Linked DNA regions of Pseudoxanthobacter soli DSM 19599. The protein of the gene in region 1 binds, or shares a complex with, the protein of each later gene. Links are inferred from orthologs where the notes say so. Each region holds a gene or a part of one and is shown in the gene's direction. Other genes may lie near its edges.

Region 1 (4,191 bases):
CCCCGTTCGTTCGGGGCCGCAGCGGAGTTCAGCTTCCATGACCGGCACATCCGTCACCAGCGCCGAAGTCGATGCGCGCCGCCGCAAGGTGCTGTTCCGGGCCTGGCATCGCGGCATGCGGGAGATGGACCTGCTGCTCGGCTCCTATGTCGATGCCCGCATCGTCGGCTGGTCCGACGACCAGCTCGCCGTGTTCGAGGCGCTGATGGACGTGCCCGACCAGACCCTGTTCGGCTGGGTCGTCGGCCGGATGCCGATCGACCCCGAGCACGACACGGCGATCTTCGCCGACTTTCTCGCGTTCCATGCGGGAACCGAGATCGCCAAGGGGCTTTATGACCTCTGATACTTCGCCACTTGTGAGACTTTGCCACCCGTGAGGCTTCGACACCCGTGCGCCCGATGACCCGCCCGAGCTTCGCCGACCTGCTGGCGCACGGTGGCGACGCCACCCTCTCCGCCGTGCCCGACGGCTACGACGCCCTCGTCGTCGCCGATCTCGCGCGCGCGTCGTTCGCGCGGGGCGGCGAGGGGCCTTCGCTGGTCGTCGTCGCGCGCGACGGCGTGCGGCTGTCGGCGATGGCGGAAGCCCTCGCGGTGTTCGCGCCCGAGGCGGAGCTGATCCACCTGCCGGGTTGGGACTGCATGCCCTATGACCGGGTGTCGCCGTCCGCCGTCGTGGCGGCACGCCGCATGGCGGCGCTGGCCTCGCTCGCCCGGCCTCCCGCCAAGGGCGGTCCGTCCCGCCCGCGCATCGTGCTCACCACCGTCAATGCCACGTCCCAGCGCGTGCCGGCGCGCGACGATCTCGCCGCCGCGCTGTTCTCCGCCCATGTCGGCAATCGCGTCGACATCTCCGTGCTGGTACGCTGGCTGGAGGACAACGGCTTCCTGCGCACGGCGACCGTTCGCGACGCCGGCGAATATGCGGTGCGCGGCGGCATCGTCGATCTGTTCGCGCCTGGGGCCGAGGCGCCGGTGCGGCTCGATTTCTTCGGCGACACGCTGGAATCGATCCGCCGTTTCGATCCCGAAAGCCAGCGCACCACCGGCCAGCTCACCCGCGTCGACCTGATGCCGATGAGCGAGGTGGTGCTGACGCCGGATACGATCCGCCGCTTCCGCCAGGCCTATGTCGCGGCGTTCGGCGCACCGGACCGCTCCGACGCGCTCTACCATTCCATCAGCGAGGGTCGGCGCTTTCCCGGCATGGAGCATTGGCTGCCGCTGTTCCACGAGCGGCTCGACACGGTGTTCGCCTATTTCGGCGCGGCACCGCTGGTGCTCGATCCGCTGGTGGACGAGGTGCTCGGCGAGCGGCTGAAGCAGGCGCTCGATCACTACGAGGCGCGCCGCGCCACGCTGTCCGGCCCGAAGCAGGCGGCCGGCGAGGTGCCCTACCGGCCGATCGCGCCCGAAAGCCTCTATCTCGATCAGGATTCCTGGATCGCGGCCATGGCCGGCCACACCCGGCTGCGGCTGTCGCCGTTCTCGGTGCCAGAGACCGCGCTCAGCGGTCCCGTCATCGACATGGGCGCCAGGCACGGCCGCACCTTCGCCGCCGAGCGGGCGGCCGGCGCCAACGTGTTCGACGCGGTGGTGTCCTACATCGTCGACCTGCGGCGGGCGAAGCGGCGCATCGTGCTCGCGTCCTGGAGCGCCGGCTCGCGCGACCGCCTCGGCCAGATCCTCGCCGATCATGGCCTCGGCGCCGTCAAGCCGGTCGAGGCGTGGTCCGAGATCGACGGGCTGCCGCGCGAGGTGGTGGCGCTCGCCGTGCTCGGCGTCGAGACCGGCTTCGAGGCGGGCGACCTCGTCGTCGTCGGCGAGCAGGATATTCTCGGCGACAGGCTGGTGCGCCAGCGGCGCCGCAAGTCGAGCGGCGCCGAGGCGCTGACGGAAGCCTCCAGCCTCTCCCAGGGCGACCTCGTGGTCCACGTCGACCACGGTATCGGCCGCTTCGTCGGCCTCAAGACCGTGGAGGCCGCCGGCCATCCGCATGATTGCCTCGAGATCGTCTATGCCGGCGGCGACAAGCTGTTCCTGCCGGTCGAGAACATCGAGCTTCTCACCCGCTACGGCTCCGAGGACAACGACGCCCAGCTCGACAAGCTCGGCGGCGGCGCCTGGCAGGCCCGCAAGGCGCGGATCCGCCAGCGCATCCGCGAGATCGCCGAGCAGCTCATCAAGACCGCGGCGGCGCGGATGCTGCGGGCAGCGCCGGTGATGGCGCCGGCCGAAGGCGTCTACGACGAATTCGTCGCCCGCTTCCCCTATGACGAGACCGAGGACCAACTCGCCGCCATCGAGGCGGTGGTCGAGGACCTCTCGGCCGGCCGGCCGATGGATCGTCTCGTCTGCGGCGACGTCGGCTTCGGCAAGACCGAGGTGGCGCTGCGCGCGGCCTTCGTCGCCGCCATGTCGGGCCATCAGGTCGCGATCCTCGTGCCGACCACGCTGTTGGCGCGCCAGCACTTCAAGACCGTGGTGAGCCGCTTCCAGGGCATGCCGCTCAAGCTCGCCCAGCTTTCTCGGCTGGTCACCGCCAAGGAGCAGTCCGAGGTCAAGAAGGGGCTTGCGGACGGCAGCATCGACGTCGTCGTCGGCACCCACGCTCTGCTCGCCAAGGGCATCCAGTTCCGCGATCTCGGCCTTCTCATCGTCGACGAGGAGCAGCACTTCGGCGTCAAGCACAAGGAGCGGCTGAAGGAACTCAAGGCCGACGTGCACGTGCTGACGCTGTCGGCGACGCCGATCCCGCGCACGCTGCAACTGGCCCTGACTGGCGTGCGCGAGCTGTCGCTGATCGCGACGCCGCCGGTCGACCGGCTGGCGGTGCGCACCTTCATCTCGCCGTTCGACCCGCTCGTCATCCGCGAGACGCTGCTGCGCGAGCGCTTCCGCGGCGGCCAGACCTTCTATGTCTGCCCGCGCATCTCCGACCTCGCCGAGGCCAAGACGTTCCTCGACGAAACGGTGCCCGAGGTGAAGGTCGCGGTCGCCCACGGCCAGATGCCGCCGGGCGAGCTCGACGACATCATGAACGCGTTCTACGACGGCCAGTACGATGTGCTGCTGTCGACCACCATCGTCGAATCCGGCCTCGACATCCCCTCCGCCAACACGCTGGTCGTGCACCGCGCCGACATGTTCGGTCTGGCGCAGCTCTATCAGCTGCGCGGCCGCGTCGGCCGTTCCAAGACGCGCGCCTACGCGCTGTTCACCGTACCGGCAGGCAAGCCGATGACGGCGACCGCCGAGCGCCGTCTCAAGGTGCTTCAATCGCTCGACACGCTCGGCGCCGGGTTCCAGCTCGCCAGCCACGATCTCGACATCCGCGGCGCCGGCAACCTTCTCGGCGACGAACAGTCCGGCCACATCAAGGAAGTCGGCTTCGAACTCTATCAGTCGATGCTGGAGGAGGCGGTCGCCAACCTCAAGGCCGGAGGCGACGAGGACGAGACCGACGAGCGCTGGTCGCCGCAGATCTCCATCGGCACGCCGGTGCTGATCCCGGAAGACTATGTGCCGGACCTGCAACTGCGCCTCGGGCTCTACCGTCGCCTCGCCGACATCGCCGAGCCGGCCGAGATCGACAGCTTCGGCGCCGAGATGGTGGACCGCTTCGGGCCGCTGCCCGAGGAGGTCGAGCACCTTCTCAGGATCGTCTACATCAAGGGCCTCTGCCGCCGGGCCAATGTCGAGAAGATCGATGCCGGGCCGAAGGGCGTCGTCATTGCGTTCCGCGGTGGCGTGTTCGCCAACCCCGTCGGGCTCGTCCGCTATATCGGCGAGCAGGGCGTGCTGGCGAAGATCCGGCCGGACCATCGCGTCGTGCTCTCGCGCGAATGGGCGAAGCCCGACGACCGGCTCAAGGGCACGGCCGCCGTGCTGGTGAAGCTCGTCCGGCTCGCCGAGGAAGGCACCAAGAAAGCGGCGTGAACCGAAGAAGGCGGCGCCCGCTCGGCCGCCGCCTTCCGCTTGCTCAGCGAGCGATGGGCTTCATCAGGCCGACATAGGCCCCGCCGGCGTCCTGCACGACGGCGATGCGGCCGACATTCGGAATGTCCCAGGGCGCCCGGGCCACGCAGCCGCCGGCTTCCGCGAACAGGGCGGCGCGACGGTCGACATCGTCGACCTCGATATACGAGAACCAGTGCTCCGGCACGCCCTCGAAATACTTGCCTTCCA
Region 2 (3,520 bases), 640 kb from region 1 along the record:
CGCAAGCCGGGCTCGGCCTTCCCGCGATGCGGCCGATGCGCCGCGGCCGGCGACCGTGGCCGCCGCGACGCACGAAATTTCGCGCGATGTGCTTGCTTTGTTCGCATGACGACTTAAGTTGACGGTGTCCCGCGACCGGCCGCGGCACCTCCGCCGACCAGCAGCCTCCGGGTCGGAGGGGTGGTCCGGCGCGGTCCCGCGCAATCGGAAGGCCGGCTTCCGCGCCTGAAGGATCGAACCGATGCCCGAATCTTCGTCGAACCGAGCCTCGCGCCCGGCGCGCTCCGCGTCGTCTGCCCGCAAGGCGGCGACCGCGCCGACGGACGCCCTGTTCGAGCCGGCCGCCGACGCCCTGACGCGGGGCGGCGAAGGGAGCGGGGACGCGGGAGCGGAAATGGGCACGCACCCGACCGGCGGGGACTTCGAAGGGCGCCGGATCTCGGTTCGCGGCGCGCGCGAGCACAATCTCAAGAATGTCGATCTCGATATTCCCCGCGACAAGCTGGTGGTTTTCACCGGCCTTTCGGGCTCCGGCAAGTCGTCGCTCGCCTTCGACACCATCTATGCCGAGGGCCAGCGGCGCTATGTCGAAAGCCTTTCGGCCTATGCCCGCCAGTTCCTGGAGATGATGCAGAAGCCGGATGTCGACCAGATCGACGGCCTGTCACCGGCGATCTCCATCGAGCAGAAGACCACCTCTCGCAATCCGCGCTCCACCGTCGGCACCGTCACCGAGATCTACGACTACATGCGCCTGCTCTGGGCGCGTGTCGGCATTCCCTATTCCCCCGCGACCGGCCTGCCGATCGAGAGCCAGACCGTGTCGCAGATGGTCGACCGCATCCTGGCGCTGCCGGAAGGCACGCGGCTCTACCTGCTTGCCCCGATGGTGCGCGGCCGCAAGGGCGAGTACCGCAAGGAACTGGCGGACCTGCAGAAGAAGGGCTTCCAGCGCGTCAAGATCGACGGCACCTTCCACGAAATCGAGGACGCGCCGGCGCTCGACAAGAAGCTGAAGCACGACATCGACGTGGTGGTCGACCGCGTGGTGGTGCGCGCCGACATGGCGAGCCGCCTCGCCGACAGCATGGAAACCGCGCTCGGCCTCGCCGACGGCATCGCCGTTGCGGAATATGCCGGCGAGACCGAAGCCGACGGCAGCCCGAAGCGCGTGATCTTCTCGTCGAAGTTCGCCTGCCCCGTCTCCGGCTTCACCATTCCGGAGATCGAGCCGCGGCTGTTCTCGTTCAACAATCCGTTCGGTGCCTGCCCGACCTGCGACGGGCTCGGCACGACGCTGTCGTTCGAGGCCGATCTCGTGGTGCCGGATGCCGCCCTCTCGCTGAAGCAGGGCGCGGTGCTGCCCTGGGCGCGCACCGGCAACACCTCTCCCTATTACAACCAGACGCTTGAGGCGATCGCGGCCCATTTCGGCGTGTCGATGACGACGCCGTGGGCCGAGCTGCCGCAGGAGGTGCGCGACACCATCCTGTTCGGCTCCGGCAAGACACCGATCACGTTCGTGTTCGACGACGGCCTGCGCTCCTACCAGACCCGCAAGACGTTCGAGGGCGTCGTCACCAATATCGAGCGGCGCTGGCGCGAGACCGATTCGGACTGGGTGCGGGAGGAATTGTCGCGCTACCAGTCGGACCATCCCTGCCCGGCCTGCAACGGCTACCGGCTGAAGCCGGAAGCGCTGTCCGTGAAGATCGCCGGCCGCCATATCGGCGAGGCGGGCGTGCTTTCGATCCGCCACGCCCAGGAGTGGTTCGAGAGCCTGCCGCCCTTGCTGACGCCGAAGCAGCTCGAGATCGCCGGCCGCATCCTCAAGGAAATCCGCGAGCGCCTGACCTTCCTGGTCGATGTCGGCCTCGATTATCTGACGCTGTCGCGCGCCTCGGGCACGCTGTCCGGCGGCGAGAGCCAGCGCATCCGCCTCGCCTCCCAGATCGGGTCGGGCCTGACCGGCGTGCTCTACGTGCTGGACGAGCCCTCCATCGGGCTGCACCAGCGCGACAACGCCCGTCTGCTCGATACCCTCAAGCGGCTGCGCGATCTCGGCAACACCGTGATCGTGGTCGAGCACGACGAGGACGCCATCCGGCTCGCCGATTATGTCGTCGATGTCGGGCCCGGTGCCGGCGTGCACGGCGGCCGCATCGTGGCGCGCGGCACCCCGGCCGAGATCATCGCCAATCCGAACTCGCTCACCGGACGCTATCTCAGCGGTGTCGAGGAGGTCGCGGTGCCGGCGGAACGCCGCAAGCCGAAGAAAGGCCGGATGCTGAAGGTCATCGGCGCCCGGGGCAACAACCTCAAGGACGTCACGGCGGAGATCCCGCTCGGCCTGTTCACGGCCGTGACCGGCGTGTCCGGCGGCGGCAAGTCGACGCTGATCATCGAGACGTTGTTCAAGGCCGCGGCGCGACGCCTCAACGGCGCGCGCGAGAACCCCGCTCCCCACGACCGCATCGAGGGTCTCGAAGCCCTCGACAAGGTGATCGACATCGACCAGTCGCCGATCGGCCGCACGCCGCGCTCGAATCCGGCGACCTATACCGGCGCCTTCACGCCGATCCGCGAGTGGTTCTCCGGCCTGCCGGAGGCGAAGGCGCGCGGCTACGGCCCCGGCCGGTTCTCGTTCAACGTCAAGGGCGGGCGCTGCGAAGCCTGCCAGGGCGACGGCGTCATCAAGATCGAGATGCACTTCCTTCCCGACGTCTACGTCACCTGCGACGTCTGCAAGGGCCGCCGCTACAATCGCGAGACGCTGGAAGTGACGTTCAAGGGCAAGTCGATCGCCGACGTGCTGGACATGACCTGCGACGAGGGCGCCGAATTCTTCTCGGCCGTGCCGGCGGTGCGCGACAAGCTGGAGACGCTGCGGCAGGTCGGGCTCGGCTATATCAAGGTCGGCCAGCAGGCGACGACGCTGTCGGGCGGCGAAGCCCAGCGCGTCAAGCTCGCCAAGGAGCTGTCGCGCCGCGCCACCGGACGCACGCTTTATATTCTGGACGAACCGACCACCGGTCTGCACTTCCACGACGTCGCCAAGCTGCTCGAGGTGCTCCACGAGCTGGTGGTGCAGGGCAACACGGTGGTGGTGATCGAGCACAATCTCGAGGTCGTGAAGACGGCGGACTGGGTGCTCGATCTCGGGCCGGAGGGTGGCGACGGCGGCGGCGAACTGGTCGTCGCGGGCTCGCCGGAAGCGGTGGTGGCCTGCAAGCGCAGCCACACCGGCACCTTCCTCGCCGAACTTCTGGCCCGCCGCCCCGCCGGACGCGCGAACGCCGCGGAATAAGGCGCCGCGCGACCAGCGGCTTGTTGGACCGTCGCGGCGGGGGACAATCCGCCGGCCGGCGCGCGCCCGGGCGACCCAGCCGCGCCTTATCCGCCGCGCTCAGGCCCTCCGGCCGTTTCCGACCTATCGCCGCGGTTCCACAAATCGGTGCGATCCGGGAGGAATCGCGCGGAGGTCCGGCTTTGCCCCGAACTCCCGGCGACGCAGGCGCCG

The links.
Region 2: the proteins of mfd (region 1) and uvrA are in contact, whole or in part, in a crystal structure (PDB 4DFC), measured with the Escherichia coli proteins. The link is inferred for Pseudoxanthobacter soli DSM 19599 from one-to-one orthologs.

What each region holds. Positions count from the first base shown.
Region 1 is NZ_FRXO01000001.1:708,361-712,551, reverse strand. What follows is about bases 18-4,142. They hold mfd (transcription-repair coupling factor), read left to right. Parts: upstream 18-402; coding sequence 403-3,942; downstream 3,943-4,142. Other genes in these bases: BUF17_RS02975 (VOC family protein), read right to left, coding at 3,986-4,142; BUF17_RS02985 (FAD assembly factor SdhE), read left to right, coding at 38-346. Outside these bases: more of BUF17_RS02975, read right to left, coding at 4,143-4,191. UniProt on the Escherichia coli protein: Couples transcription and DNA repair by recognizing RNA polymerase (RNAP) stalled at DNA lesions. Mediates ATP-dependent release of RNAP and its truncated transcript from the DNA, and recruitment of nucleotide excision repair machinery to the damaged site.
Region 2 is NZ_FRXO01000001.1:67,601-71,120, reverse strand. The notes cover bases 54-3,507. They hold uvrA (excinuclease ABC subunit UvrA), read left to right. Parts: upstream 54-394; coding sequence 395-3,307; downstream 3,308-3,507. UniProt on the Escherichia coli protein: The UvrABC repair system catalyzes the recognition and processing of DNA lesions. UvrA is an ATPase and a DNA-binding protein. A damage recognition complex composed of 2 UvrA and 2 UvrB subunits scans DNA for abnormalities.